Regions from separate parts of the Streptomyces asiaticus genome, predicted to be linked through region 2. Evidence: riboswitches for the same ligand, from Rfam matches in the RefSeq annotation. Region 2 holds a riboswitch; each other region holds the start of a gene.

Region 1 (10,267 bases), 1.8 Mb from region 2:
GCCGTACGCTCCCGTAGATCGGCATCTCCGTGATCGGCGCCTTCTTCACCACATCGCCCGGCTTCGGCGCGTGGATCATCATCCCGTCGCCGATGTAGAGGCCGACATGGCTGATGTCGTCGTAGAAGAAGACGAGATCGCCCGGCTGGAGCTGCGACGTCGAGACCCGCGTACCGGCCTTCACCTGGTCCCAGGTGGTGCGCGGCAGCGAGATCCCGGCGGACTTCCAGGCCGCCTGCGTCAGCCCCGAGCAGTCGAAGGAGCTGGGCCCGGTCGCGCCCCAGACGTACGGCTTGCCGAGCTGCGCCTTGGCGAAGGCGATGGCCTGGGCCGCCTTGGAGCTGTTGGCCGGGGCCGAGGGCGTGGAGGGCGCCGTCGAACCGGAGCCACCCGCGTTCTGCTGCTCCTGCTCCTGCTGCTTCTTGCGCGCGGCCGCCTCCTGCCGCTGCTTCTCGGCCAGCTCGGCGGCCTTACGGCGGGCCTCTTCCGCCTTCTTCTTCTCGATCGCCGCCAGCCGCGCCTTCTCCTTGGCGGTCAGATTCGCCAGCAGCCGCCGCGCCTCGGTCAGCTTGTCCTGGACGGTCTTCTTCTGGACTTTCAGCTGCTTCTGGGACGCGGTCAGCGAGGCGAGGCTCTCGCTGGCCTTACCGCGCTCCTTGGCGGCCTTCACCCGCTGCTTCTGGAAGTCGTCCACGGCCTGCTTCTGCCGGCCGGTCATCCGGTCCAGCAGGTGCGACTGGTCGAAGACGTCCTGCGGATCGTTGGAGAACAGCAGGGTCGCGGCGGAGCGGGCCATTCCGCCGTCGCGGTACTGGGCGGCGGCGTAGTTGCCGAGCATGCGCCGCGCCTCGTTGAGCTTCTCGGTGCGCTGGGCGACGGAGTCCAGCAGCTTGTCGACCTTGGCCCGCTGCTGGTCGGTGCGCTCCTTGGCGGCGTTGTAACGCTGGGTGGCGGTCTCCGCCTGGTGGTACAGGCTGTCGACCTTCTCCTTCACGAGCTCGATCGACTGGGCGGCCGGCTTGGGGTCGGTGGGCGCGGCGTTGGCCGACTGGGAGAGGAGGGTGACGGATGCGAGGGCGGCCGTGGTGAACCCGACGGCCGTACGGCGGCTGTGACCGGTGAGCGGGGCGGGTATTCGGCTCCGCGGCTTGCGGTGCGACGCCAAGGGAGGCGACTCCTTCCGTGGACCGCCTACCGGGTTAGCTGTCGGGTTCGGGCGGTACGGAAGGCTGCCCTTCGGCCGTGTCCGGGCGGCACTGTCCGTGCCGCACCGTTTCGGGTCGATTCACCCCGGTGTTGCGTTGTTGGGTCCCCGGCTCCGGGCGCCTCACGGCGTACCGGACTCGGCGGAGGCCGCCCGTGCCGACGTGGTTCGCCGACGGATCTTCCGGGCCGCCTGACGCAGGACGGTAGCCAACTCGTGGGGCTCCTGTGAAGACTGGTGACCGTTTTGCCCGAAACCGTTTCGTGATGTTCGGACGTCGGCTGTCAGTGGGGCGGCCTAGACTCGGGGAGCGATGAGCAGCCTCTTTGACGACAGCTTCCTGGCGGACCTCGGGCCTCCTTCGGACGAGGAGCGGCCACCGCCGCCCGAGGAATCGGCACACCCCGGTCACGGCGGTGCCGAGGACGTGCCGCATCACCTCTTCAGCGGCGATTTCGACGCGCCCGTGCCCCGGGAGGCCCACTACCGGGACGGCGCGGCCCGGCCCGCCGTGGACCCGTCCGCCCTGCTCGAGGGGTTGAACGAGCAGCAGAGGGCCGCCGTGGAGCACACCGGCTCGCCGCTGCTGATCGTCGCGGGCGCCGGCTCCGGCAAGACCCGGGTGCTCACCCACCGCATCGCCTATCTGCTCGGCGCCCGCTCCACCCACCCCGGCCAGATCCTCGCCATCACCTTCACCAACAAGGCGGCGGGCGAGATGAAGGAGCGCGTCGAGGAGCTCGTCGGCCCCCGGGCCAACGCCATGTGGGTGTCCACCTTCCACAGCGCCTGTGTCCGCATCCTGCGCCGGGAGTCGAAGAAGCTGGGCTTCACCTCGTCGTTCTCGATCTACGACGCGGCCGACTCCAAGCGGCTGATGGCGCTGGTCTGCCGGGATCTGGATCTCGACCCCAAGCGGTTCCCGCCGAAGTCCTTCAGCGCCAAGATCTCCAACCTCAAGAACGAGCTGATCGACGAGGAGACCTTCGCCGGGCAGGCGGCAGGGGGCACCTCCCGGACGGAGTCTGGGGGAGGGTTTGAGAAGACGCTGGCCGAGGCGTATGTGATGTACCAGGCGCGGCTGCGCGAGGCCAACGCGCTGGACTTCGACGACATCATCATGACCACGGTCAATCTGCTCCAGGCGTTCCCGGACGTCGCCGAGCACTACCGCCGCCGCTTCCGGCACGTCCTGGTGGACGAGTACCAGGACACCAACCACGCGCAGTACACACTCGTGCGCGAGCTGGTGGGCACCGACACCGAGGAGACCACGGCCGCCGAGCTGTGCGTGGTGGGCGACGCCGACCAGTCGATCTACGCCTTCCGGGGCGCCACGATCCGTAACATCCTCCAGTTCGAGGAGGACTACCCCACCGCGCGGACGATCCTCCTCGAGCAGAACTACCGCTCGACCCAGACCATCCTGAGCGCGGCCAACGCGGTCATCGAGCGCAATGAGAACCGCCGCCCGAAGAACCTGTGGACGGACGCCGGCGCCGGGACCGAGATCACCGGCTATGTGGCCGACACCGAGCACGACGAGGCCCAGTTCGTCGCCGACGAGATCGACCGGCTGACGGACGCGGGCGACGCCAAGGCCGGGGACGTGGCGGTCTTCTACCGCACCAACGCCCAGTCCCGTGTCTTCGAAGAGGTCTTCATCCGCGTCGGGCTGCCGTACAAGGTCGTCGGCGGTGTGCGCTTCTACGAGCGCAAGGAGGTCCGGGACGTCCTCGCCTATCTGCGGGTGCTGGCCAACCCCGAGGACTCCGTCCCGCTGCGCCGGATCCTGAACGTGCCCAAGCGCGGCATCGGCGAGCGCGCGGAAGCCATGATCGACGCGCTGTCGCTGCGCGAGAAGATCACCTTCCCGCAGGCGCTGCGCCGGGTCGACGAGGCGTACGGCATGGCGGCCCGCTCGGCCAACGCCGTCAAGCGGTTCAACACGCTCATGGAGGAGCTGCACACCATCGTGGAGTCCGGGGCGGGCCCGGCCACCGTCCTGGAGGCGGTGCTGGAGCGCACCGGCTATCTGGCCGAGCTCCAGGCGTCCACCGATCCGCAGGACGAGACCCGGATCGAGAACCTCCAGGAGCTCGCCGCCGTGGCCCTGGAGTTCGAGCAGGACCGCGGCGAGGAGAACCCCGGCACCCTCGCGGACTTCCTGGAGCAGGTCGCGCTCGTCGCCGACTCCGACCAGATCCCCGACGAGGACACCGAGGGCTCCGGCGTGATCACGCTGATGACCCTGCACACGGCGAAGGGCCTGGAGTTCCCGGTCGTCTTCCTCAGCGGCATGGAGGACGGCGTCTTCCCGCATATGCGGGCGCTCGGTCAGACCAAGGAGCTGGAGGAGGAGCGACGGCTGGCCTATGTCGGGATCACCCGGGCCCGCGAGCGGCTCTATCTGACCCGCTCGACGATGCGCAGCGCCTGGGGACAGCCCGCGTACAACCCGCCGTCCCGCTTCCTGGAGGAGATCCCGGACCAGTATGTGCGCTGGCGGCGCACCGGGCCCGCCACCCCGTCGGCGTCCATGGGCGGTATCGCCTCGACCCCGCCGTCGGGGCTGTCGTCCGGTCTGTCGACGTCGCGTTCGCGCACCGGGGGCAGCGGGTTCGCCACCCGGCGGGCCCAGGAGCGCCCGGTGGTCGCCCTGGCCATCGGCGACCGGGTCACCCATGACTCGTTCGGGCTCGGCACGGTGGTGGCGGTCAAGGGCAGCGGGGACAACGCGGAGGCGACGATCGACTTCGGCGACGAGAAGCCGAAGCGGCTGCTGCTGCGGTACGCACCGGTGGAGAAGCTGTAGCGGGGGCCGGCGGGGGCTGGACGCCGAGGCTGTAGCGCGCCGGTGGGCGCGCTACAGCGGTCGCGCTACGGGCGGTGCTGTCCCCGGCAGCCCTGCCGGATCAGGTCAGGTCGGGTCGAGGCCCTTGCCGCGCAGCCAGGGCAGCGGGTCGATGGCCGCGCCCCCGCCGGGGTGGACCTCGAAGTGCAGGTGCGGGCCGGTGGAGTTACCGGAGTTCCCGGAGTACGCGATGGTCTCCCCGGCCTTGACGGTCCCGGAGCGGATCTTGGCGCTGCTGAGGTGGCAGTACCAGGTCTCCGTGCCGTCCGGGCTGGTCAGAACGACCATGTTGCCGTAGGCGTCGTTCCACTGCGTCCTTACGGTGCCGTCGGTGGCGGCCATCACGGGCGTCCCGTAGCTCACCGGGAAGTCGATACCGGTGTGCACCGACATCCAGTTGATACCGGCCTGGCCGAACATGGCGCTCAGGCCGTGCTGGGCGACGGGCAGCGCGAACTTCGGGCGCAGCGCCTCCTTGCGCGCCGCCTCGGCCGCCTTGCGCTTCTTCTCGGCGGCCTGGCGCGTCTGGAGGTCGATCCGCTCCTGGGTGCGGCTGGCGCGGTCGCGGAAGTCGTCCGCGCCCTCGCGGACCCCGGCGAGCTGGGAGTCCAGCTTGCTGTTGGCGACGGAGGGCTTCACGGGGGCCGCCGCGGTGTCGGGGGCGGCCTGAGTCGTGGACTCGTCCTTCTTGTCGCTCCCCACGCCGCTGACCGAGGCGGCGGCCACGGCGGTGACGCCCAGGGCGCAGACGGAGGGGACGGCGACGGTGAGGAGCGCGGAGCGCTTGGGGCGGGGCGAGGGGGTACGGCGGCGGCCGCGACTCACCTCCCGGCGAGGGGAGGGGGCGGATTCCCGCATGACCGCCGCCTCGGGTTCAGGTTCCGCTTCGGGGCCGGGGTCGTCGTACGGCCGGTCGGCCTCGTCGACCGGCTCGAAGACGGCGGTGTGCTCGAACGCGCCGGGCTGCTCGGGGATGACGGCCTGCTCGAAGGCGGCCGTCTGCTCGAACGCGGCGTTCTGGTCGTAGGCATTGGGCTCGAAGACGGCCGTCTGGTCGAAGGCGTTGGCCTCGTGCTCGGGCTGATCGAAGCCGGAGTGGTGGTCGAGCCCCTGCTGGTCGAGTCCCGGATGGTTCAGCCCGGAGTGGTCGTACTGCCCCTCGTCCACGGTCCGGTAGCCGGAGGTGTCCCAGACCTGGGTCTGACCGGTGTCCACGCCCGAGGTGTACGCCTCGGCCTCGTACCCCGCCCCCTGATCCCACTGCTCCGGCAGCTCGGTGTGGCCGGTGGCGTCCGTGTCCCAGGCGCCGATGTCCCACTGGGCGCCGGTCTCGGCGTCCTGCTGGGCGGGGATGCCGGTCGGCAGGTGATAGCCGGAGGCGGCCCACGTCGCGGTGGTGTCGTAGGCGCCGGAGTCGTAATGGGCCGTGTCGTAGTGACCGGTGTCGTGGTGACCCGAGTCGTGGCCCAGGTCGTAGTGGCCGGTGGCGTACGAGCCGGTCTGGTGGTGCTGGTCGGCCGTGGCCCACTGCGAAGCGTCGTACTGACCGCTGTGGGTGCCCTGCCCGTCGTCGTAGGCGCCCGGAAGCGTGCCGAAGAGCGGGTCACCGTCCCCGTAGGCGGTGGCCAGGTGGGCGAAGCTGCCGGTGGAGTACCCGTCGTACCCGGCGTAGCCGTGCGCTGTGTCCTGCCGCTGACCGTAAGCCTCGCCGTACGGATACGAGGCGTCGGGAGCGGGGACGGTCGGAGAGGCCCCCGACGGGTGACGGTCGTTCACCACCAACTTCTCTTTCGCCTCGGCTGCAGGAGAATTAGCGGCGACTGTACCCGGCAGTACGCGGCAGCGACAATCTTCCGTGAGTTTTGAGTATCTCGGGAAAGGGCATTTGGCCGTCTTTCGGCTGACTGTACGTGCTTCCTTGGCCGGATGTTCGATTGACGTTCGGCAATTCCGGGGCTTCTGAACCATCGGGAACCGCGCCGGAGACGTCCGTCGGCGCCGCGTTGGCGGCGTCCAGGGCCTCGTGGTTACGGGCGGCGACGGAGAAATGCACCGCCAGGGCGAGATGTCCGATTCCGTTGACGCGGATGTTCTGGGAGATCACATCCGGATGGTCTATCCGGGCCGCCTCCTTCGGGATCATCAACTGATCCACATCGCTCCAGAAAGCGATGAATCACGTATGGCAATCGGGGGCAGGCTGCCGCAACTCCGTTATCACCGAGGAGTCCGGGCACATCTGACGCACGAGCGGATGTGCGGACAACAGGGGCGCGATACGTGTGCCGCCGTGCGGGGATGCCCGGCACCGCACGGTGAATGGCGCTGTGACCGCATGACGCGGGACCGCCCGTCGCACCGCGGCGCCATGCGGCTCGTGGCGGCGCTGCGCGGTGCGACGGTCCCCGCTGCGGCTCCCCTGAGGTGGCCGGCCCGAGCGTATGCGGCGTCCGCGCGGCGGATGCGCGGTGCGCGGTGTGCGACGCGCGCGGATGCGGATGCGGGTACGGGTGCGGCCCTCAGTGAACGTGTCCCACGTGTGATTTCCCCCTCGCCGCGCGCCGCGAAACTGCCGGGTAGGGGATGCTGGGGATAACGTTCGTTCACGTCGATGTGGGCGAGGCCGCGACGGTTTGGAGGCTGCGATGGGTGTGACCGGTCCGATCCGCGTGGTGGTGGCCAAGCCGGGGCTGGACGGCCACGACCGTGGTGCGAAGGTGATCGCGCGGGCACTGCGCGACGCGGGCATGGAGGTCATCTACACCGGGCTCCATCAGACCCCCGAGCAGATCGTCGACACCGCGATCCAGGAGGACGCCGACGCGATCGGGCTGTCCATTCTGTCCGGTGCCCATATGACCCTGTTCACCAAGGTGCTGGAGCTGCTGCGGGAGCGCGACGCGGAGGACATCAAGGTCTTCGGCGGCGGGATCATCCCCGAGGCGGACATCCCCCCGCTCAAGGAACTGGGCGTCGCGGAGATCTTCACCCCGGGCGCGACCACGACAGCCATCGTCGACTGGGTCCGCGAAAACGTCCGCCCGGTAGCCGCCTGAGCCGCCGCACCGCTCTCGCCCCGGGGTGTCCGGGTCACGTCGGGTCGAGCTCTGCTCGCATCGCTTCTCTGAGCCGGAGCGTGCCCACCAGGCGTTGGAATGCCTCCGCCCAGTAGCCCCCGGCTCCCGGGGCCGCTCCCTCTCTCTCGTCCGGTATCGCCGTCAGCACTTCGAGGCGGTCCGCCTGGGTCGGGTCCAGGCAGCGCTCGGCCAGGCCCATGATGCCGCTGAAGCTCCAGGGGTAGCTGCCCGCGTCCCGGGCGATGTCCAGGGCGTCGACGACGGCCCGGCCCAGCGGCTCGGCCCAGGGCACCGCGCACACCCCGAGCAGCCGGAAGGCGTCGGACAGGCCATGGGACGCGATGAACTCGGCCACCCACTCCGCCCGTTCCCGGGAGGGCAGCGCGGAGAGCAGCTTCGCCGGGTCGCGCCAGGCGGCGGGGGCCGCCTCCCCGGCGGTGACCGGCGCGACCGCCGGGGTGCCGAGCAGCGCACGGCACCACTCGGCGCTGCGCTGCCGCACGGCGGCCCGGCACCAGGCCGCGTGGAGATCCGCCTGCCAGCCGTCCGCGACGGGCAGCGCCACGATTTCGGCGGGACCGCGTCCGCCGAACCACTCGGTCCAGCGGTCCAGCGGGGTCGCCTCCACCAACTGACCCAGCCACCAGGACCGTTCCCCCCGGCCGGAGGGCGGCTTGGGCACGATGCCGTCGCGCTGCATTCCGCTGTCGCACTCGTCCGGCGGGCGGACGGTTATCCGGGGTGTCCGTCCGGCCGCCGTCGGCTCGTCGGCGGTCAGCCCGTCGTGGGCCGACCCCTCGGCGGTCGACCCCTCGACGGGCGGCGCATCAGCGGTCGGCTCATCCGCGGTCGGCTCATCCGCGGTCAGTGACACACAGCTCCGCGACCGCTCGGCCATGCGCGCGGCGAGCGCCGAGCCGGGGAGGGCGGAGAGCAGCTCGGCGGCGGTCGCCCGGACGTTCCGGCTGCGGTCGGACAGCGCCTGTTCGAGGAACGGCTCATCGGACGGGGAGAGATCGTCGCGCAGCGAGTCCAGGAACATCAGCCGGTCCTCGGCCCGCTCGGTCGACCAGGTGCCGCTGAGCAGCGCCAGCCCCGCCGCCGGGTCGCGATGGCGGGCCGCCGCCAGCAGCGACACCCGCTCGGCGAACAACCCCTCTTCCCACAGCCGCTGTTCCTCGTCCGGTGCGGCGGTGGCCTCGGACGGCTCCGGGTGCGCCGCGGACGCCCGGCCCGCCGCGCCCCGCAGCGCGAACCTCCAGTCCGGGTTGAGCCGGGCCAGCCACAGCGCACGCGGCCCGCCGAGCGTCAGCGCCTCGGCCCGCAGATCGGTGCGGGCGCGGGCCGCGTCGAGCAGCGCCGGGAGCAGCGCGTCGGGCACGCGATAGCCGCGGTGATTGGCCAGCGCGAGCCACTGCGGCAGCAGCTCGGCGAGGTCGGGTGCGGAGCGCGAACCGCCGCGCCCCGGCGCCGAACGGTCGGCGAGCAGCAGCGCCAGCCTGCTGCGGGCGGCCGTGGGCAGCGCCGGCCGCGGATCCTCGGGCGCCCGGCCCGGCCCCGGCCGGGCGGGTGCGGGCCGCAGCCCGGCCCGCCGCCGCACCGTGCTGAGCGCGGCCGCGTCCAGCAGGGCGGACGGCGCGTTCTGCCCGGGGCGCGGCGCGACGGGCGGGGTGCGCCGCTCGGTCCCGAGCAGCGCGGCCGCGACAAGATCGTCCCAGGACGCGGTGGACGCGGTGGACGCGACGGAAGTGCTGGGTGCGGTGGACGCGGCGGATGTGCTGGACGCGGTGGACGTGCTGGACGCGACGGGCGTCGTACTGGTCAACGGGTGCCTCCCTGCGCTGCCGTGCCGATGAGCGAGACGGGGGTCGGATCCCAGGTGGTGATGGGGGAGAAGCCGCGATGGCCGCACTCACCGAAGACGGTGACCGGGCCACCGCCGGATATCGCCATCAGCTGCCACAGATCCGTGCGCCCCGCGCAGCGCGGATCGACGGGCAGTGCCGAGCCGCTCCGCTCATCCGCCAGCTGCCATCCCTCGTCCCCCGGGACCGGCACCACATCGGCGAGCACCACCGGCCAGCCGTCCAGCCACGGATCCTCCCCGAGCGCCGCCCCATAGGCCGCGAGCGCGGTCTCGACATCGCACCCCTCGGGGGCGCGCGGCATATCGCACCCCGCAGCGGCCGGAGGCGCCGTAGGAGGCGGGTCTTCCGCCACCTCCTCGTGCCGGGTGCCGAGCGCCGCCCGCAGCGGCCGGGCCGCCGGGTAATACGCGAGGTCCGCGTCGAGCACCAGGCCGGTGGGCAGCGCGAGCTCGGGGGACTGGCCGGGGGCGCTGAACGAGAGCAGCAGCGCCATACGGTGCGTACGCTCGCCCCGCAGCCAGATCCGGCGCGTGGTCAGCCTGCCGTCCGTGCCGTCCTGGCGGCCCAGGACCAGCCAGCGGTCCCGGATCGCCTCCTCCGTGGCCAGCAGCTCGGCCACCGGTGTCGTGAGCCCCACGCGGGTGCGCGTGGTGGCGGCCAGCTTCTCCGGAAGGCGGTCCAGGTGGAGAAAGCCCTGGTTGAGCAGGTGGGCCAGCGCGCACTCCTCCAGCAGCCGGGCGGGCCACCCCGGACCGGACGACGGAATCGCCGCCAGCTCCCGCACCCGCGCCTCCAGACCCGGAGCCTGGGCGTCGATCATCCGCGCGGCCGTCTCGTCCCACGCCCCGTACCCGGCGCGGTCGGCGGAGGCCAGACCGTCGCGGAGCAGATCGGCGAGCCGCCGCTCCAACTCCGTGGCACCCGCGGCGATCCGCTGGGCCCGCCGCTCGGCGCGGCGGCGCGCCGCCTCCGGATCGGCCGCGCCTCCGCTCCCCCCTTTCCCCGCGCCGTCCCCCGACCCGCCGCCGGGGCCCGGGCCCCCATCCCGGGCCCCGGCGGCGAGCTTTTCGGCCCGCTCCCGCCGGTCGCCGAGCCACTGCTCGGCCCACTCCGGCGACTCCCCGCCCGCGGGCACGCCCCCCTCGCCGGACGCCCACAACAGCAGCAGACCCAGCGCGTGCTTGCACGGGAACTTCCGGCTCGGGCAACTGCACCGATAACCGGGCCCGTTCAGATCGACCACCGTCTGGTACGGCTTGCTGCC
Region 2 (10,267 bases):
GCCGCCAGCGGTACGACAACGTCCCGTACGGCACCGCCTTCGAGAAGCTCGTCGCCATGGCGTACCCCGAGGGCCACCCGTACCACCACACCCCGATCGGCTCCATGGCCGACCTGGACGCGGCCTCCCTGGAGGACGCGCGGGAGTTCTTCCGCACCTACTACGCCCCCAACAACGCCGTGCTGGCGATCGTCGGCGACATCGACCCCGAGCAGACGCTCGCCTGGATCGAGAAGTACTTCGGCTCCATCCCCTCCCACGAGGGCAAGCGGCCGCCGCGTGACGGCACGCTCCCGGAGGTGATCGGCGGTCAGCTGCGCGAGGTCGTGGAGGAGGAGGTCCCGGCCCGCGCCCTGATGGCCGCCTACCGGCTGCCGCACGACGGCACCCGTGAGGCCGACGCCGCCGACCTGGCGCTGACCGTCCTCGGCGGCGGCGAGTCCTCCCGGCTCCACAACCGCCTGGTGCGCCGCGACCGCACCGCCGTGGCCGCCGGGTTCGGCCTGCTGCGGCTGTCGGGCGCCCCCTCGCTGGGCTGGCTGGACGTGAAGACCTCCGGCGGTGTCGAGGTGCCCGCCATCGAGGCCGCCGTCGACGAGGAGCTGGCCCGCTTCGCCGAGGAGGGGCCGACCCCGCAGGAGATGGAGCGCGCCCAGGCGCAGATCGAGCGCGAGTGGCTGGACCGGCTGGCCACGGTCGGCGGCCGGGCCGACGAGCTCTGCCGTTACGCGGTGCTCTTCGGCGACCCGCAGCTGGCGCTGACCGCCGTGGAGCGGGTGCTCGACATCAGCCCCGAGGAGGTGCGGGCCGTGGCCGCGGCGCGGCTGCGCCCCGACAACCGCGCCGTGCTGGTCTACGAGCCCGTCCAGGGTGCCGAGGACGCAGCCGACACCGCCGAAGCCGCCGAGACCGACGCAGAAGGGGAGGCGGCCCAGTGAGCGACGCCGTCACCGCGACCATGACCTTCCACCCGCAGCCCAAGGGCGGCGCCCCCAGGCCGTGGGCGTTCCCCGCCCCCGAGCGCGGTGAGCTGCCCAACGGCCTCACCGTGCTGCGCTGCCACCGCCCCGGCCAGCAGGTCGTCGCCGTGGAGATCAACCTGGAGGCGCCGCTGGACGCCGAGCCGGCCGGGCTCGAAGGCGTCGCCACGATCATGGCGCGCGCCCTGTCGGAGGGCACCGACAAGCACGACGCCGAGGAGTTCGCCGCCGAGCTCGAGCGCTGCGGCGCCACGCTGGACGCCCACGCCGACCACGCCGGCGTCCGCGTCTCCCTGGAGGTCCCGGTCTCCCGGCTGCCCAAGGCGCTCGGTCTGGTGGCCGACGCGCTGCGCGCCCCCGCCTTCCCGGACGGCGAGGTCGAGCGGCTGGTGCGCAACCGGCTGGACGAGATCCCCCATGAGCTGGCCAACCCGGCCCGCCGCGCCTCCATGGCCCTCTCCGCTGAGCTCTTCCCGGCCGAGTCGCGGATGTCCCGGCCGCGCCAGGGCACCCAGGAGACCATCGAGGGCATCGACGCCGCGGCCGTGCGGGCCTTCTACGAGGCGCATCTCCGCCCCTCCACCGCCACCGCCGTCATCGTGGGCGACCTCGGCGGCGTCGACCTGGACCGGGCGCTCGTGGACACCCTCGGTGCCTGGACGGGCGGGGCGGGCGCGCCGCGCACGGCTCCGCCGATCGTCGCGGACGACACCGGCCGTGTGGTGATCGTCGACCGGCCGGGCGCGGTGCAGACCCAGCTGCTCATCGGGCGCGTGGGCGCCGACCGCCACGACCGGGTCTGGCCCGCGCAGGTGCTCGGCACGTACTGCCTGGGCGGCACCCTCACCTCCCGCCTCGACCGCGTGCTGCGTGAGGAGAAGGGCTACACCTACGGGGTGCGCGCCTTCGGACAGGTGCTGCGCTCCGGGCCCCCGTCGCCCACGGGCGGCTCCTCGGGCGCCTCGATGCTGGCGATCAGCGGCTCGGTGGCCACCGAGGTCACCGGCCCCGCGCTGGACGACCTCTGGAAGGTGCTGCGCACGCTGAAGGAGGAGGGGCTGACCGACGACGAGCGCGATGTCGCGGTGCAGAACCTGGTGGGCGTCGCCCCGCTGAAGTACGAGACGGCGGCGTCCGTCGCGAACACCCTCGCGGACCAGGTCGAGCAGCATCTTCCGGACGACTTCCAGGCGCAGTTGTACGCCCGGCTGGCGGAGACCGGCACGGTGGAGGCCACCGCCGCGGTGGTGAGCGCCTTCCCGGCGGACCGGCTGGTCACGGTGCTGGTCGGGGACGCCTCGGCGATCGAGGAGCCGGTCCGGGCGCTCGGCATCGGCGAGGTGCGCGTCATCTCCAACTGAGGCGAGGAAAGTTGGCCGGATCCGTGCGCTGAACCGCCGGTCCGGCCGACTCGCTGACGGTCCGGCGGGCGGTCCGGCGGACCTCGGGTCCATGAGCCGGCAGCGGAGGGACCCCGGTCCCGGAAGGGCGCCGGAGTCCGTCGGACATGCCCGATTTATAGGACTGACTGCTTGTTTGGTTTGTGGGGAGAGCAACAAAAAACCGGAACCGTTTGGTGATCGAAAGCGGGCCCGTTTAGCGTCAGTCCGGCTGTTCGCCAGCGACCCGCCGCATCCGCGGCACCGGACAGTCATCGCCGAGTCCCCGTACGGCGCAAGCCAGGGGAGCCGGGGACCCAACACGTCCCCAGGGGTGAATCGGGCGCCTTCCCCGGCCGGGGGAGGGGTCCGTAGGAGACCTTCCTGCTCCGAACCCGTCAGCTAACCCGGTAGGCGAGAAGGAAGGAAAGGAGTGCGCCTCAGTATGGCGTCCACCCGCACTGCCACCGGGAAGCATCGCCGCACCACCAAGGTCAACATCCGCACGAGTGCGAACGTCGTGGGCATCACGACCGTCGCCTCGGGTGTGGTCGCCGGGATCACCGGACAGGCGTTCGCGGCCGACGGGCCCCCCGACCCCCAGCAGACCGGTCTGACCCAGGCGATCGTGATCGGCGACGGGATCGCGGACCACATCGAGGCCCAGGCGCAGTCCCAGGAGACCGCCGCCGAGCAGGCCGCCGCCAAGGCCAAGGCAGAGGCGATCGCCCGCCAGGAGGCCGCCAGAAAGGCGGAGGCCGCGACGAAGAAGGCCAAGGCCGAGCGCGAGGCCAAGGAGCGCGCGGCGCGCGAGGCCGAGCGCAAGCGCCTCAACACCTTCGTGTCGCCGATCAGCGGCTCCTACGTCTCCACCGGCTACCAGGCGTCCAGCGGACTGTGGTCCTCCGGCACCCACACCGGCATCGACTTCCACGCCTCCACCGGCACCACGGTGCACTCCGTGGGCATGGGCGAGATCGTCGAGGCGGGCTGGGGCGGCTCCTACGGCAACAATGTCGTCATCAAGATGAACGACGGCACGTACACCCAGTACGGCCATCTGTCGTCGATCAGCGTCTCGGTCGGCCAGAAGGTCACCCCCGGCCAGCAGATCGGCCTGTCGGGCGCCACCGGCAACGTCACCGGACCGCATCTGCACTTCGAGGCCCGCACCAGCCCGGACTACGGCTCGGACATCGACCCGCTGTCGTACCTGCGTACGCACGGCGTCAACGTCTGACGCACGGCGTCGACGTCTGCCCCGTCGCGCGTCCGGCGCGAACGCCGCGCGGTCCCACGATCCCGGGATCCCGGGAGACTTCCGAGAAGGCCCCGTCCGCCGGACGGGGCCTTCGGCGTGCCACCGCCCGCCTGACCAAAAAATATCTATGAAATGCTTCCCGCCATCGGAAATGGCGGCCGCGTGGAATAGAGTCGTTCAACGCGCGTTCCATGGTTACGTTTCGCGGGCGTAAAGGCGGAGGTTCTACAATGCGGGACCGTAAGTGAGCGGGGATACGAACGCGGTCCAGGGCGGTCGCCGGATTTCGGCACACGCGGTCTGCACGGCGATTCGCGACGACATCGTCTCCGGTGCGTATCAGCCCGGCAGCCGCCTCACCGAGGAACTGCTCGCCCGGCGCTACGGCGTCTCCCGGGTGCCGGTCCGCGAGGCCCTGCGCACCCTGGAGTCCGAGGGATTCGTGACGACCCGGCGGCACGCGGGGGCCTGCGTCGCCCAGCCCTCCGAGCGCGAGGCGGCCGATCTGCTGGACATCCGCACGCTGCTGGAGCCGCTGGGCGCCGCACGGGCCGCACAGCGCCGCACCGAGGCCCATCTGAAGGTGCTGCGCGGACTGGTCCGGCTCGGCCGGGAGCGGGCCCAGGGCGGTCAGCTCGGCGAACTGCGGCCGCTGGGCGACTGGTTCCACGAGACGCTCGCCCAGGCGTCCGGCAGCCCGAGCCTGGCCGCGCTGCTCGTCCAGCTGCGGCGTAAGACCGCGTGGGTGTACGCGGCCGCTCCCGGGGCGTGGCCCGCGCCCCCCGAGGGCACCGTGCGCCCCGACCCGGCCGCGCGGGCCATGGAGTCCTGGGCGGAGCACGGCGCGCTGGTGGACGCGGTGGCGCGCGGCGACGCCGACCGCGCGCGGGCGCTCGCCACCGCGCACACCGAGCGCGCGCTGTCGGAATACCGGCTGCGCCGCCCGATTCCGGTGAGGACTTCGAAACATTCCGTCAACACGGCAAGCGGCCGGAATTAACAGAGCTCCCGTATACAACTCTTGGGAATTCTGTGCGCGGAAACATGAAAACGGCGGGGCCGCGGTGACCATTACGGCCACCGCGGCCCCGCCGTGTCGAATCCCTGAAATCACTCCGGGAATCAGCCAGGGAATTCCAGGCAGGGCTAGCCCGGGGTCAGACGGTCTCGGGAAGCTCCTCGAGCCCCTCCGCCACCAGCTTCGCCAGACGGTCGAGCGCGACCTCGGCGTCGTCCGCGTCGGAAGCGAGGACGACCTCCTCGCCGCCCTGGGCGCCCAGGCCGAGCACGGCCAGCATGGAGGCGGCGTTGACCGGGGTGCCGTCGCCCTTGGCGATCGTGATGGGGACGCCGGCGGCGGTGGCCGCCCGGACGAAGATCGACGCAGGGCGGGCGTGCAGGCCCTCGGCCCAGCCGATGGTGACGCGGCGCTCAGCCATGGTGTTGCCCTTCAGGTGTGACGGTGGTGTTGTCTAGACCAAAATCATACGGTGTCCGGATTCACCCGAACGATGTCCGAGTGAGCCCGGCCATGCCCGGACTGGCCCGATACGGACCTTCCCCCGACACTTGGCCCCGATGCAAGGGTGTCCACCATCCGGACCGGGCGGGCCCGTACGCTGGCTCCCATGCGGAGCCCGTCGGACCATCACGCCTACCCGACCCACTGGGAAGCCGATGTGGTGCTCCGGGACGGCGGCACGGCACAGATCCGTCCCATCACCACCGATGACGCCCAGCGGCTGGTCAGTTTCTACGAGCGGGTCTCGGACGAGTCGAAGTACTACCGCTTCTTCGCGCCCTACCCCCGTCTCTCCGACCGCGATGTCCACCGCTTCACCCACCACGACTACGTCGACCGGGTGGGCCTGGCGGCCATCGTGGGGGATGAGTTCATCGCCACCGTTCGGTACGACCGCATCGACGGCCGGGGGGTGCCCGCCGCGGCCCCCGCCGACGAGGCTGAGGTCGCCTTCCTCGTCCAGGACGCCCACCAGGGCCGCGGGGTGGCCTCCGCGCTCCTCGAACACATCGCCGCCGTGGCACGCGAGCGGGGCATCCGGCGGTTCGCCGCCGAGGTGCTGCCCGCCAACAACAAGATGATCAAGGTGTTCACGGACGCGGGCTACACCCAGAAGCGCAGCTTCGAGGACGGGGTCGTCCGCCTCGAGTTCGACCTCGAACCCACCGACCGGTCCCTGGCCGTCATGCGCGCCCGTGAGCAGCGCGCCGAGGCGCGCTCCGTCCAGCGGCTGCTCGCGCCCGGCTCCGTGGCCGTCATCGGCACCAGCCGCACGCCCGGCGGCGTCGGCCGCACCGTGCTGCGCAACCTTCTGGACGGCGGCTTCACCGGGCGCGTCCACGCCGTCAACCACGCCTTCCCCGACGACATGACGCTCCTGGAGCCCGAGGGTGTCCCGGCCCACCGCTCGCTGCGCGCCATAGAGGAGCCCGTGGACCTGGCCGTCGTCGCCGTCCCCGCCGAGCGGGTGTCCGCCGTCGTGGCCGATTGCGGCGACCACGGCGTCCAGGGGCTCGTCGTGCTCTCCGCCGGATACGCCGAGAGCGGGGGCGAGGGCCGTGACCGGCAGCGGGATCTCGTCCGCCAGGCCCGGTCCTACGGCATGCGCGTCATCGGCCCCAACGCCTTCGGCGTCATCAACACCGCCGACGGCGTCCGGCTGAACGCCTCCCTGTCCCCACGGCTGCCCAACCCCGGCCGGCTGGGCCTGTTCACCCAGTCCGGGGCGATCGGCATCGCGCTGCTGTCCGGGCTGAACCGGCGCGGCGCCGGGCTGGCGAGCCTCGCCGGGATCGCGGGGATATCGACCTTCGTGTCCGCCGGGAACCGCGCCGACGTCTCGGGCAACGACCTGCTCCAGTACTGGTACGACGATCCGCTGACCGACGTCGTCCTGATGTACCTGGAGTCGATCGGCAACCCCCGCAAGTTCACCCGGCTCGCCAGGCGCACGGCGGCCGTGAAACCGGTGGTCGTCGTCAAGGGCGCCCGCCACACCGGCAGCGCCCCCACCGGCCACGCCGTGCCCACCACCCGGATCCCGGACGCCACCGTCTCCGATCTGCTGCGGCAGGCGGGCGTCATCCGGGTCGACACCGTGACCGAACTCGCCGACACCGGGGTGCTGCTCGCCTCCCAGCCGCTGCCCGCCGGTCCGCGCGTCGCCATCCTCGGCAACTCCGAGTCGCTCGGCCTGATCACCTACGACGCCTGCCTCACCGAGGAACTCCGCCCGCTGCCGCCCCGCGACCTGACCACGGACGCCACCCCGGACGACTTCCGGCGCGCCCTTACCGAGGCCCTCGCCGACGACACCTGTGACGCCGTGATCGTCACCGCCATCCCCTGGGTCGGCGACGGCAGCGCCCAGGCCCTCGCGGCGGCCGTAAGGGAGGCGGCGCAGACTCCCGGGCCCGGTCCGGCCAAGCCGGTGGCGGTGGTCCACCTGGAGATCCAGGAACTCGCACAGGCCCTGGCCGGGACGGGCGCCGAGCCCGCCCCGGGCACCCGCAGGATCCCCGCCTACCCCGCCGCCGAGCGGGCCGTGCGCGCGCTCGCCGAGGCCGTACGGTACGCGCGCTGGCGGGAGGAGTCCGCCGAGCCCGGGCGGGTCCCGGAGTACGACGACATCGACGAGGCGGGTGCCGCCGCCGACATCCAGGTCCTGCTCGCCCCGGCGGACGGCCACGGCGGCGGCGGCCACGGCGGCGACGGCACGGGCGGCGGGACGGTCGACGGCGCGGGCCCCGGCGTCGAGCTGTCCGCCGCCGACACCCAGCGCCTGCTGGCCCGCTATGGCGTCAGCGTGCTGCCCGCCCTCCCCGCGCCCGACCCCGACGCCGCCGTGAGGGCCGCCGAGCGGCTCGGCTTCCCGGTCGCGCTCAAGCCCACTGCCCCCCATCTGCGCCACCGCGCCGACCTGGGCGGGGTGCGGCTGGAGCTGGGCAGCGAGACGGAACTGCGCCGGGCCTACGCCGAGTTGACCGACTACCTGGGCCGCCCCGAGGAGCTGGGGCTGGTCGTGCAGCGGATGGCGCCGCGCGGCGTGGACACCGTCGTACGGGCCGCCATCGATCCCGCCGCCGGGGCCGTGCTCTCCTTCGGGCTCGCCGGCGCCCCGTCCGAACTGCTCGGCGACACCGCCCACGGCCTCGTCCCCGTCACCGGCCGGGACGCCGCCGAGCTGATCCGGTCCATCCGGACCGCGCCGCTGCTGTTCGGCTGGCGCGGCTCCAAGCCGGTGGACACCGTAGCCCTCGAGGAGCTGCTGCTGAGGGTGTCCCGCCTGGTGGACGACCACCCCGAAATGGTCGCCGTCGACCTCGAGCCCGTCGTCGTCGCCCAGCACGGCCTGTCCGTGCTCGGCGCCTCGGCGCGGCTCGCCCCGCCGCCCCCGCGCACCGACCTCGGCCCCCGCCACATGCCCGCCTACTGAGCCGCCTGCCCCGAGCCGTCCGAACCTTGGCGTGCCGAGCCGTCCGAACCTTGGCGTGCGGTCGTCCGAACCTCGGCGGGAGTCGTCCGAGCCTCGACGGGCACGGGCGCCCGTGTCGGCGTCGCCCCGTAGGATGGTGCACATGGCGAAGACCGGTACGACGACCCAGGGGCTGCGCGCGGCGATCGAGCGCAGTGGCTATTACCCGGCACTCGTGGCCGAGGCGGTGGAGGCCGCCGTGGGCGGCGAGCCCATCGTGTCGTACCTGGTCCACCAGGAGACCACCTTCGACGCCAACGAGGTCCGCCGCCATGTGACGGTGCTGGTCCTCACGGACAATCGCTTCATCGTCAGCCACACCGACGAGCAGGCCGCGGACGGCACCTCCCCGTCGCCGTACGCCACCACCTCCACCGAGTCCGTGAAGCTCCAGCGGATCTCCTCGGTCGTGCTCAGCCGCGTCGTCGCCAACCCCGAGTCGTACACCCCGGGCACGCTGCCCCGCGAGGTCGTGCTGACCATCGGCTGGGGCGCCGTCAGCCGCCTGGACCTGGAGCCCGCCGCCTGCGGCGACCCCAACTGCGAGGCCGACCACGGCTACACCGGCTCGTCCACCGCCGACGACCTCAGCCTGCGCGTCAGCGAGGCCGGGGACGGCCCCGACACCGTTCGTCAGACCCTCGCCTTCGCCCAGGCGCTCTCCGAGGCCACCGCGGCCACCCCGGACACCGGTCGCTGATGTCCGGCCCCGCCACCGGCCCGCTGCCCTCCACCGCCTCCTTCTGGCCCGAGCCCACCCCGCTCGACCCCCGCTCCGCGCCCCTGCCGCGGTACGGCACCGGCTCGCTCGCCGATCTGCTGCCCGCCGTGGCCGCGGGCCAGGAGGTCCCGGGGCTCTCCTCCGGCCTGGCGCTGGCCCCCGCCGACCGCGTCTGCGTCTTCCTGGTGGACGGCCTCGGCTGGGAGCTGCTGCGCGCCCACCCCGACGAGGCGCCGTTTCTGACCTCGCTGCTGCCCAGTTCGCTGAACGGTTCGGGGGAGCCGCTCACCGCGGGCTTCCCGTCCACCACCGCGACCTCGCTCGCCTCGGTGGGCACCGGACTGCCGCCCGGCGCCCATGGCCTGCCCGGCTACACGGTGCTGGACCCGGACACCGGCCAGCTGATGAACCAGCTGCGCTGGCAGCCCTGGACGGAGCCGCACGCCTGGCAGCCGTATCCGACCGTCTTCCAGCTCGCCGACGCCGCGGGGGTGCACACCTGCCAGGTCTCCGCGCCCACCTTCGCCGAGACCCCGCTCACCAAGGTCGCGCTCAGCGGCGGCACCTTCCACGGGCGGCTCACCGGTGAGGAGCGGATGGACCTCGCGGCCGAGCAACTCGCCGCCGCGGGCCGCTCGCTCGTCTACACGTACTACAGCGAGGTGGACGGCAAGGGGCACCGCTTCGGCGTGGACTCGCCCGAGTGGCGCGATCAGCTCCGCTATGTCGACGGGCTCGCCCAGCGGCTGGCGGAGCGGCTGCCGCCCCGCTCGGCGCTCTATGTCACCGCCGACCACGGCATGATCGACGTCCCCTTCGACCCGGAGTCGCGCATCGACTTCGACGAGGACTGGGAGCTGCGCGCGGGCGTCTCGCTGCTCGGCGGCGAGGGCCGCGCCCGCCATGTGTACGCCGTCCCGGGCGCCGCGGGCGATGTGCTGGCCGTCTGGCGCGAGGTGCTGGGGGAGCGGATGTGGGTGGCCGGCCGTGACGAGGCCATCGAGGCGGGCTGGTTCGGCGGGCCCGGCGGTGCCGATGGCGGTGGGAAGGGCGTCGACGACCGGGTGTACCGGCGGATCGGCGACATCGTGGCCGCCGCGCGCGACGACATCGCGATCGTCGCCTCGCACACCGAGCCGAAGGAGTCCGCCATGGTCGGGCTGCACGGTTCGATGACCCCCCTGGAGCAGCTGGTGCCGCTCCTCGAAGTACGCTCCTGAGCGCCCCCGTTCACGCCCGCCCCGTTCACGCCCGCCCCGCTCAGCCCCGCCCCGGTCACCCCCGCCCTACGAAAGGCCCCGCCTCCTCATGCCCGAGCTGGTGTTCTTTTCCGGAACGATGGACTGCGGAAAGAGCACCCTCGCTCTGCAGATCCAGCACAACCGCTCGGCGCGCGGGCTCCAGGGGATGATCTACACCCGGGACGACCG
Region 3 (10,267 bases), 1.6 Mb from region 2:
CCAGCGATCCCTACCCCGCGTACGCCTGGCTACGCGAACACGCCCCGGTGCACCGGACCACGTTGCCCAGTGGTGTGGACGCCTGGCTGGTGACCCGTTACGCCGACGCCAGAAAGGCGCTGGCCGATCCCCGGCTCTCGAAGAACCCCCAGCGGCACAGTGCGGCGGCCCACGCCAAGGGCAAGGTGGGCATCCCGGGCGAACGCCGCGCCGAGCTGATGACACATCTGCTCAATATCGACCCTCCCGACCACACCCGGCTGCGGCGGCTGGTCTCGAGGGCGTTCACCCCGCGCCGGGTGGCCGCGTTCGCCCCCCGGGTGCAAACGCTCACCGATCAGCTCATCGACGCCTTCGAAGAGAGGGGAGAGGCGGATCTCATCCATGAGTTCGCCTTCCCCCTCCCCATCTACGCCATCTGCGATCTGCTCGGGGTGCCGCGCGAGGACCAGGACGACTTCCGGGACTGGGCGGGCGCGATGATCCGGCACGGCGGCGGCCCGCGCGGCGGAGTGGCCCGCGCGGTGAAGAGGATCCGGGCGTATCTGGGCGAGCTGATCCACCGCAAGCGCCTGGAACTCGCGGAGCGCAGGGAAGAAGAGGACGGGGAGGATCTGATCTCGGGGCTGATCCGGGCGAGCGACCACGGTGAGCACCTCACCGAGAACGAGGCCGCGGCCATGGCCTTCATCCTTCTCTTCGCCGGCTTCGAGACGACCGTCAATCTCATCGGCAACGGCGTCTACGCGCTGCTGCGCCATCCGGAGCAGCGCGCCCTCATGCGGCGGGCCATGGAAGAAGGGGACGAGCGGCTGCTCGCCGCCGGGGTCGAGGAACTGCTCCGCTACGACGGACCCGTGGAGATCGCCACCTGGCGGTTCGCCACCGAGCCGCTCACCCTCGCCGGGCAGCACATCGCCGAGGGGGAGCCGGTGCTGGTGGTGCTCGCCGCGGCCGACCGGGACCCCGAACGGTTCGCGGAGCCGGACGTCCTCGATCTCACCCGCCGGGACAATCAGCACCTCGGCTACGGCCACGGCATCCATTACTGTCTGGGCGCCCCGCTGGCCCGGCTGGAGGCCCAGACCGCGATCGCCACCCTGCTGCGGCGGCTGCCCGGGCTGCGGCTCGCGGAGGATCCGGACGAGCTGCGGTGGCGCGGCGGGCTGATCATGCGCGGGCTGCGCACGCTCCCGGTGACCTGGAATTCCGCGGACGGCTGAGCCCCGCGAAACGGGCGGCTGCGGCCCCCAAGGCCCGTACGGGCGGACATAGGTGATGAATGATCAGCCGTGTGACCTTGGCGTGACCTGGGATACATCGCCTTGTGATGATCGAGTGCCCTCGCTATGTTCACCGGCAAACCTTGTCGCCATAGGGCCATAGCGCCATAGGAGAGGTCAATCGCATGCGTTCCGGTAATGGTCGACACCGTCGCCCCCGTCAGGCTCCGGCCATCATCGTCGCGGCGGGGGTCACGGGAGCGGGCCTCGCCATGCCCCTCTTCGGGGCGACCGGCGCACAGGCCGCGCAGACCGCCACATGGGATCACGTCGCCGAGTGCGAGAGCGGCGGTATGTGGAGCGCCAACGAGGGCAACGGCTTCTACGGCGGGCTCCAGCTGACCCTCGACATGTGGAAGAAGTACGGCGGCACGGAGTACGCCCCGCGCCCCGACCTCGCCAGCCGCTCCCAGCAGATATCCGTCGCCGAGGCGATCCTCGGCGACCGCGGCCCCGACGCCTGGCCGAGTTGTGCGCTGGGCGCCGGGCTCACCGACGGCGGCGGCGCCCCCGATGTGGACCCCGGCACCACGGCCACCTCGGACCCGGGGGCGGGGCGTGGCGATGACGACCCGGGGGACCGGGGGCGGGACGGCTCCTCCTCGGACGCCGACCGTTCGGGGACGTCCGACGGCGCCGACAGGCAGGACGCGCCGGACGCGTCCGGGTCGGCCGAGGACCCGGAGGCGCCCCACACCTCCAAGTCCCCCGACGGGTTGGACGGCTCCGCCTCGGACGACCCGGCGGCGGATGATGCGGATGCGGACGGCCCCTCGGGCTCGGACCGCCCCTCGGCGTCGGACGACTCCAGGACCCCCTCGGCCGACCCGTCGCCCTCCGGCCGCCACCGCGGCTCCCCGGACGCCGGAGAGGGGGCCGACGACGGCGACGCCGGGAGCGCACGGCCCTCCGGGCGCCATGCCTCGCGCGGCGCTTCGGACCGCGACGAGGGCTCCACGGACGGCGATTACACTGTTCGCCCCGGTGACAACCTGTCAGGGATCGCCGAGCACCAGAATGTGTCCCGGGGTTGGGAAGGGCTCTACGAGTCCAACGAGGACCTCATCGGGACCGACCCCGATCTGATCATCCCTGGTCAGCGACTTGACCTGACCATCAGGGAGCAGTGATTCGGGGGGAATTGCCCGATCTGGACCCGGTGAGACATACATCTCGTCACATTTTCCGGGGCGCGCCTCGTGTCCGATCCCTCCTCACCCGGCCCCACCTGCGTCGATGTGGGCCGGGTGAGATCAATTACAGCCCCATTCGCTGCCCTTGGGGTGTTTGAACGTTCTTGGCAGGTGTGTTTAACGTCTTTCCGCTCGCCACCGCGGGCACCGTCGATCGTCACGCCGAATCCTGCCGGCGGTCGGGGGGAAACCGACGCGTCAGCGCCGAAGGCAGGAGCGGGGGACCCAAGGTAGGTGCCGAGTGGCCTGTGGACACGGGCTTGTCGGCTAGGGGTGAAGCCGGGAGCGACCATCGCGACCGGCCGGGCAACTCACGTCCGAACCCGACAGCTCACCTCGTAGGCGTCGGTGAGGAAACGAACCAAAATGCTCAAGTCCAACGGGAAGCACCGCCGCCCCTCCAAGGCCACCCGTATCGCCGCGCTCACCGGTCTCGCCGGTGCCGCCGTGGCGGCACCGCTCATCGGGGCGACCTCCGCCTCCGCGGCCACCACCTCGCAGTGGGACCAGGTCGCGCAGTGCGAGTCCGGTGGCAACTGGTCGATCAACACCGGCAACGGCTACTTCGGCGGCTTGCAGTTCTCGAGCTCCACCTGGGCCGCCTACGGCGGCACGGCCTACGCCTCCACCGCGGACAAGGCCAGCAAGGCCCAGCAGATCCAGATCGCCGAGAAGGTCCTGGGCAGCCAGGGCAAGGGCGCCTGGCCGGTCTGCGGCAAGGGTCTGACCTCCGGCGGCAGCCCGTCCGCCCCGTCCGCCCCGTCCGCGCCGTCCGCGCCCTCCGGGTCGCAGGACCAGTCCTCGGCGACCACCAAGTCCGCCCCGGCCGCCCAGTCGGCGCAGCCGAAGGCCCAGCCGAAGGCGCAGCCGCGCACCGCGCCCGAGCACGCCGCGCGGCAGCAGACCCGTGGCCCGATCAAGAAGGGTGACGGCGAGTACAAGGTCAAGTCCGGCGACACCCTCGGCAAGATCGCCAAGGCTCACGACGTCAAGGGCGGCTGGAAGAAGGTCTTCGAGCTGAACAAGGACATCGTGGAGCAGGCCGACCTGATCTTCCCGGGCCAGCAGCTGCACCTCCGCTGAGCCACGGCCACGGTCATGGCCGCGGCCCCGGTCACAGCCACGGTCATGGTCACGGCCCCGGTCTGAGGACTCCCCCCGGGGACCCCAGCTGAGGCCGGCTCCCGAGAACGAGCCCCGGCCGGGCGTGCCGCCCCTATGGCGCGCCCTGCCGGGGCTTTCCCAATGCGCAGGAATTCTGGATTTTGATCCAGAATCTGGCGTTTTGTATCGCGCCCCTGTCTCGTGGGGCGGGCGAACGCGGGGCGCAGCCCTCCCGGCCCGTTAGGCTCGTGCTGCTACCGCAGACCCATACGAAGGAGAACCTCGTGCCGTCCATCGACGTCGTCGTAGCTCGCGAGATCCTCGACTCGCGAGGCAACCCCACGGTCGAGGTCGAGGTCGGCCTCGACGACGGCAGCACCGGCCGTGCCGCCGTGCCGTCCGGCGCCTCCACCGGCGCCTTCGAGGCCCTCGAGCTCCGTGACGGCGACAAGAACCGCTACAACGGCAAGGGCGTGGAGAAGGCCGTCCTCGCCGTGATCGAGCAGATCGGCCCCGAGCTGGTCGGCTATGACGCCACCGAGCAGCGGCTGATCGACCAGGCGATGTTCGACCTGGACGCCACCCCGGACAAGTCCTCGCTCGGTGCCAACGCGATCCTCGGCGTCTCCCTCGCCGTCGCGCACGCCGCCTCCGAGGCGTCCGACCTCCCCCTCTTCCGTTACCTCGGCGGCCCGAACGCCCATCTGCTGCCGGTGCCGATGATGAACATCCTCAACGGCGGGTCGCACGCCGACTCCAATGTGGACATCCAGGAGTTCATGATCGCGCCGATCGGCGCGGAGTCCTTCTCCGAGGCCCTGCGCTGGGGCGCCGAGGTCTACCACACCCTGAAGTCCGTGCTGAAGGAGCGCGGTCTGTCCACCGGCCTCGGCGACGAGGGCGGCTTCGCGCCGAACCTCGGCTCCAACCGCGAGGCCCTCGACCTGATCCTCGAAGCGGTCAAGAAGGCCGGCTACCAGCCGGGCCAGGACATCGCGCTCGCGCTGGACGTCGCCGCCTCCGAGTTCTACAAGGACGGCACGTACCAGTTCGAGGGCCAGTCCCGCTCCGCCGCCGAGATGACCTCGTACTACGCCGAGCTGGTCGCCGCGTACCCGCTGGTCTCCATCGAGGACCCGCTGAACGAGGAGGACTGGGACGGCTGGAAGACCATCACCGAGCAGCTCGGCGACAAGGTCCAGCTGGTCGGCGACGACCTCTTCGTCACCAACCCCGAGCGGCTGTCCCGCGGTATCGACAGCGACACCGCGAACGCCCTGCTGGTCAAGGTCAACCAGATCGGCTCGCTGACCGAGACCCTCGACGCGGTCGAGCTGGCCCAGCGCAACGGCTACAAGTGCATGATGTCGCACCGCTCCGGTGAGACCGAGGACGTCACCATCGCCGACCTGGCCGTCGCCACCAACTGCGGCCAGATCAAGACCGGTGCCCCGGCCCGCTCCGAGCGGGTGGCCAAGTACAACCAGCTGCTGCGCATCGAGGAGATCCTCGACGACGCCGCGGTGTACGCGGGCCGTTCCGCCTTCCCGCGCTTCAAGGGCTGAGCGGACACGTCTGACGCCTGTCCCCGGCCGCGGTCCCGTACCGTGGCCGGGGACGGCGTCGCTCGACGGCGTTACCCAAGCGAAGTCATCACCGGGGAGGCGACGTGCCGGCGGATCGGGAACGGTTCTCCACCGCGACCAGGCTCAAGGCGCTCGGCGAGCACGCCGCCGCCCGGGTCTACCGGGTGCGCACCAAGCGCCGCCGCGGCCGGCTGACCGGCCGGGCCGCCCTGCTCGCGCTGGTCGTCTGCTCCCTCGTCGTGGCGCTCGCCTATCCGATGCGGCAGTACATCTCCCAGCGCTCCGACATCGCCGAGCAGCGGCACGAGGCCCAGCGGGCCCGCGAGGACGTGAAGAAGCTGCGGGAGCGGAAGGCCCGGCTGCGCGACCCCGCCTACACCGAGCAGCAGGCCCGGGAGCGGCTGCACTTCCTGATGCCGGGGGAGACCGGCTACAGCGTGGTGGACGGCGCCGGCTCCACCGAGCACTCCACCGACCAGGGCGCGGCCGGCCGCCCCTGGTACACCAACCTCTGGGACGCCGTGGACACGGCGGACGCGGCGGGGGCGGGCGGCGCGCGCCGCTGAGGCGCCGCGCTCCGGCCGCCGGCCGCACCCGGCGTTCGAATCGAAACGAAGAAGAAGAGCTTTCCCACTCATGGATACGCCCCCGCCCCAGACGGAGCCCACCGCGCCCACCGACGCGGACATCCACGCCGTACGGGAGCAGCTGAACCGGGTGCCCCGGGGCCTGCGCGCCATCGCGCACCGCTGCCCCTGCGGCAATCCGGACGTCGTGGAGACCGCGCCGCGGCTCGAGGACGGTACGCCCTTCCCCACCCTCTACTACCTGACCTGTCCGCGCGCCGCGTCCGCGATCGGCACGCTGGAGGCCGAGGGCGTGATGAAGGAGATGACGGCCCGGCTGGGCACCGCCCCCGAGCTGGCCGCCGCCTACCGCGCCGCCCACGAGGACTACATCGCGCGCCGCGACGCCGTCGAGGTGCTCCAGGGCTTCCCCAGCGCGGGCGGCATGCCGGACCGGGTGAAGTGCCTGCATGTGCTGGTGGCCCACTCCCTCGCGGCCGGTCCCGGGGTCAATCCGCTGGGGGACGAGGCGATCGCGATGCTGCCGGAGTGGTGGCGCAAGGGCCCGTGTGTGAGCCCCTGCCAGACCGAGGCCCCGGGCCGGGAGGAGAGCGCATGACCCGCGTCGCCGCCGTGGACTGCGGCACCAACTCGATCCGGCTCCTGGTGGCGGACGCCGATCCGGCCACCGGGGAGCTGATCGAGCTCGACCGCCGAATGAAGATCGTCCGGCTGGGCCAGGGCGTGGACCGCACGGGCCGGCTCGCCCCCGAGGCCCTGGAGCGCACCTTCGCCGCCTGCCGCGAGTACGCGGAGGTCGTACGCGAGCTGGGCGCCGAGCGGGTCCGCTTCGTGGCCACCTCCGCCTCCCGGGACGCCGAGAACCGCGAGGAGTTCGTGCGCGGGGTCGTGGAGATCCTGGGCGTGGAGCCCGAGGTGATCACCGGGGACCAGGAGGCGGAGTTCTCCTTCACCGGGGCCACCAAGGAGCTCACCGGCCATGACCATGTGGCCGGGCCGTACCTGGTGGTGGACATCGGCGGCGGTTCGACGGAGTTCGTCGAGGGCGGCGACGGGGTGCGGGCGGCCCGCAGCGTGGACATCGGCTGCGTCCGGCTGACCGAGCGCCATCTGGTGGTGGACGGCCGGATCACCGATCCTCCGACGGAGGATCAGATCGCCGCCATAAGGGCCGATGTGGAGCGGGCGCTGGACCTGGCCGAGCGCACCGTGCCGCTCAGCCGCGCCTGCCGTCCCGCGGACGGACACGCGCTGGTCGGTCTCGCCGGTTCGGTCACCACCGTGGCCGGGATCGCGCTGGGGCTGAAGGAGTACGACTCCTCCGCGATCCACCACTCCCGGATCACCCTCGGCCAGGTCCGTGAGATCACGGGCAGGCTGCTCGGCTCCAGTCACGCGGAGCGGGCGGAGATCCCGGTGATGCACCCGGGGCGGGTCGACGTGATCGGCGCGGGGGCGCTCATCCTGCTTTCGATCATGGAAAGGACCGGCGCCGAGGAGGTCGTGGTGAGCGAACACGACATCCTCGACGGGCTCGCCTGGAGCATCGCCTGAGCGGGCGGAATAACGTATGAGCGGCCGCGGAACCCCCGTCGGGGGCCCTCCGCGAGCCGCCTCCGAGAAAGTTCGTGAAACTCTTCACATGAAAAAGGCGCCTGGTGGCCGCCCCGATGCGGCGCTCTGGGGCGGTTTCGGCGGCCGGGCCCCGTAACTGACCGGATCGTGAGGTGTCAGGGCGGTGTTCGGTGTCCTCGCGCGGACCGTCTGGTCTACTCGCGCGTTCAGTCACAAGCCCTGTTCAGAGGGGTGGGAACGTCTCGATCCGGCCAGTGGTTCCGCTGTGCCGGTATGGCGTCCATCACGGGGGCGGCGGAGTGTAGCAGATACCTCCACCATGCTTGTGAAGGGGCTCACGAGGTCCCCCCCAAGGGGTGCTGGATACTCGAATCATGAGCACCACGGAGCGTCCCAGGATCCTCGTTGTAGGCGGTGGGTACGTTGGCTTGTACGCGGCGCGCCGCATTCTGAAGAAGATGCGGTACGGCGAGGCGACCGTCACGGTCGTCGACCCTCGCTCGTACATGACGTACCAGCCCTTCCTCCCCGAAGCTGCGGCCGGCAGCATCTCCCCGCGCCACGTCGTGGTTCCGCTGCGGCGCGTGCTCCCCAAGGCGGAGGTCCTCACCGGCCGCGTGTCGACCATAGACCAGGACCGCAAGGTCGCCGTCATCCAGCCGCTCGTCGGCGAGACGTACGAGCTGCCCTTCGACTACCTGGTCGTCGCCCTCGGCGCGGTCTCCCGCACCTTCCCGATCCCCGGTCTCGCTGAGAACGGCATCGGTATGAAGGGCATAGAGGAGGCCATCGGCCTGCGCAACCACGTCCTCGAGCAGCTCGACAAGGCCGACTCCACCACGGACGAGGAGATCCGCCGCAAGGCGCTCACCTTCGTCTTCGTCGGCGGTGGCTTCGCCGGCGCGGAGACCATCGGCGAGGTCGAGGACATGGCCCGTGACGCGGCCAAGTACTACCCCAACGTCAAGCGCGAGGACATGCGCTTCGTCCTCGTCGACGCCGCCGACAAGATCCTCCCCGAGGTCGGCCCGAAGCTCGGCAAGTGGGGTCTTGAGCACCTCCAGAAGCGCGGTATCGAGGTCTACCTCGAGACCTCGATGAACTCCTGCGTCGACGGCCATGTCGTCCTCAAGAACGGCCTCGAGGTCGACTCCAACACCATCGTGTGGACCGCGGGCGTCAAGCCCAACCCGGCGCTGGCCCGGTTCGGTCTCCCGCTCGGCCCGCGCGGCCATGTGGACACCGCCCCGAGCCTCCAGGTCCAGGGCAGCGACTACATCTGGGCCGCCGGCGACAACGCCCAGGTCCCGGACCTCGCCGCCGGCGAGGGCGCCTGGTGCCCGCCGAACGCCCAGCACGCGCTGCGCCAGGCCAAGGTCCTCGGTGACAACGTGATCTCCGGTATGCGGGGCTTCCCGCAGAAGGAGTACAAGCACGCCAACAAGGGCGCCGTCGCGGGTCTGGGCCTCCACAAGGGCGTCGCGATGATCGTCTTCGGCAAGATGAAGATCAAGCTGAAGGGCCGCCTGGCCTGGTACATGCACCGTGGCTACCACGGCATGGCCATGCCGACCTTCAACCGGAAGATCCGGGTGCTCGCCGACTGGACGCTGGGGATGTTCCTCAAGCGCGAGGTCGTCTCGCTCGGCGCCATCGAGAACCCCCGCGAGGAGTTCTACGAGGCCGCCTCCCCGGTCAGCGCCGCCACCGCGGCCAAGCCCGCGGCCCCGGCCGAGAAGGCCAAGGCGTCCTGACCGTACGGGCCCGCCCGGCCCGCCCAGACGGGCGCGAACCGCACAACTGAACGCCGAGGGCGTCCGCCATCCGTGGGGCGGACGCCCTTACGTCTGCCCCCGGACGCCCTCCAATGGCCCGCTTTTGAAGCTGTTTTGCCGATTCCAGACGTGTCGGCGGGACTGTACGGCGGGTTCCATGGTGTTTACGTGGTGAGTGAATCTTCCTGACTCGCCATCACGGAGGTGCGAAATGGCCGACGCCGCTGGGCGGATCGCCACCCTGGCCGAGGAGGTGCTGGGGACCCCTCTCCCGATCCGCGTCCGCGCCTGGGACCACAGCGAGACCGGCCCGCCCGGCGCGCCCACCCTGGTCATCCGGCGCCGCCGGGCGCTGCGCAGGATCCTGTGGCGGCCGGGCGAGCTGGGCCTGGCCCGCGCCTGGGTCGCGGGGGACCTCGATGTCGAGGGCGATCTGTACGACGCGCTGGACCGGCTGTCCGGGCTGCTGTGGGAGCGCGGCCCCGCCACCGCGCCGCGGTCCCGGCTGCGCACCGGCCTCCAGGCGCTGCGCGCCCCCGGGCTGCGCACCGCCGCCCTGGAGATGATCGCGCTCGCCGGGCCGGGGCTGCCGCCGCCCCCGCCGCGCGAGGAGGCCAGGACCACCCTCGGTCCGCTGCACTCCCTGCGCCGCGACCGTAAGGCCATCAGCCACCACTACGACGTCGGCAACGACTTCTACGAGCTGGTGCTCGGCCCCTCGATGGTCTACTCCTGCGCCTACTGGGACCGGGCGGACTCCACGCTGGAGGAGGCCCAGCGCGCCAAGCTGGACCTGGTCTGCCGCAAGCTGGCGCTGAAGCCCGGTCAGCGACTGCTGGACGTGGGGTGCGGTTGGGGCTCGATGGTGCTGCACGCGGCGCGCGAGTACGGGGTGCGCGCCGTCGGCGTCACGCTCTCCGAGGAGCAGGCGGCGTACGCCCGTAAGCGCATCGCGGACGCCGGGCTCACCGACCAGGTGGAGATCCGGGTGCAGGACTACCGCGAGGTTCCGGACGGGCCCTACGACGCCATCTCCTCGATCGGCATGGCCGAGCACGTGGGCGCCGTGCGGTACGCCGAGTACACCGCCATCCTGCACCGGCTGCTGCGGCCCGGCGGGCGGCTGCTCAACCACCAGATCGCCCGGCGCCCCCAGCCGGACGA

What was found. A riboswitch is a leader RNA that binds a small molecule or an ion and turns the genes downstream of it on or off. The one in region 2 is predicted to bind cyclic di-AMP.
Region 1: linked by a shared signal. The riboswitch ahead of KHP12_RS24040 (C40 family peptidase) and the one ahead of KHP12_RS16880 (M23 family metallopeptidase) in region 2 are both predicted to bind cyclic di-AMP.
Region 3: linked by a shared signal. The riboswitch ahead of KHP12_RS23295 (transglycosylase family protein) and the one ahead of KHP12_RS16880 (M23 family metallopeptidase) in region 2 are both predicted to bind cyclic di-AMP.

Annotation. Positions count from the first base shown of each region.
Region 1 covers NZ_JAGSHX010000006.1:3,938,433-3,948,699, reverse strand. The annotation lists gene KHP12_RS24040 (C40 family peptidase) at 1-1,165, opposite strand, end outside; cyclic di-AMP (ydaO/yuaA leader) riboswitch at 1,174-1,359, opposite strand; gene pcrA (DNA helicase PcrA) at 1,518-4,019, shown strand; gene KHP12_RS24030 (M23 family metallopeptidase) at 4,125-5,837, opposite strand; gene KHP12_RS53440 (hypothetical protein) at 5,869-6,213, opposite strand; gene icmB (coenzyme B12-dependent isobutyryl CoA mutase small subunit) at 6,704-7,114, shown strand; gene KHP12_RS24015 (DUF5691 domain-containing protein) at 7,149-8,960, opposite strand; gene KHP12_RS24010 (SWIM zinc finger family protein) at 8,957-10,267, opposite strand, start outside.
Region 2 covers NZ_JAGSHX010000006.1:2,173,943-2,184,209, reverse strand. The annotation lists gene KHP12_RS16890 (M16 family metallopeptidase) at 1-938, shown strand, start outside; gene KHP12_RS16885 (M16 family metallopeptidase) at 959-2,341, shown strand; cyclic di-AMP (ydaO/yuaA leader) riboswitch at 2,626-2,790, shown strand; gene KHP12_RS16880 (M23 family metallopeptidase) at 2,805-3,599, shown strand; gene KHP12_RS16875 (GntR family transcriptional regulator) at 3,865-4,620, shown strand; gene KHP12_RS16870 (HPr family phosphocarrier protein) at 4,778-5,059, opposite strand; gene KHP12_RS16865 (bifunctional acetate--CoA ligase family protein/GNAT family N-acetyltransferase) at 5,249-8,077, shown strand; gene KHP12_RS16860 (DUF5998 family protein) at 8,220-8,816, shown strand; gene KHP12_RS16855 (alkaline phosphatase family protein) at 8,816-10,057, shown strand; gene KHP12_RS16850 (thymidine kinase) at 10,146-10,267, shown strand, end outside.
Region 3 covers NZ_JAGSHX010000006.1:3,770,354-3,780,620, reverse strand. The annotation lists gene KHP12_RS23305 (cytochrome P450 family protein) at 1-1,223, shown strand, start outside; gene KHP12_RS23300 (LysM peptidoglycan-binding domain-containing protein) at 1,409-2,413, shown strand; cyclic di-AMP (ydaO/yuaA leader) riboswitch at 2,669-2,836, shown strand; gene KHP12_RS23295 (transglycosylase family protein) at 2,843-3,559, shown strand; gene eno (phosphopyruvate hydratase) at 3,865-5,145, shown strand; gene KHP12_RS23285 (FtsB family cell division protein) at 5,250-5,732, shown strand; gene KHP12_RS23280 (DUF501 domain-containing protein) at 5,803-6,351, shown strand; gene KHP12_RS23275 (Ppx/GppA phosphatase family protein) at 6,348-7,307, shown strand; gene KHP12_RS23270 (NAD(P)/FAD-dependent oxidoreductase) at 7,703-9,082, shown strand; gene KHP12_RS23265 (SAM-dependent methyltransferase) at 9,315-10,267, shown strand, end outside.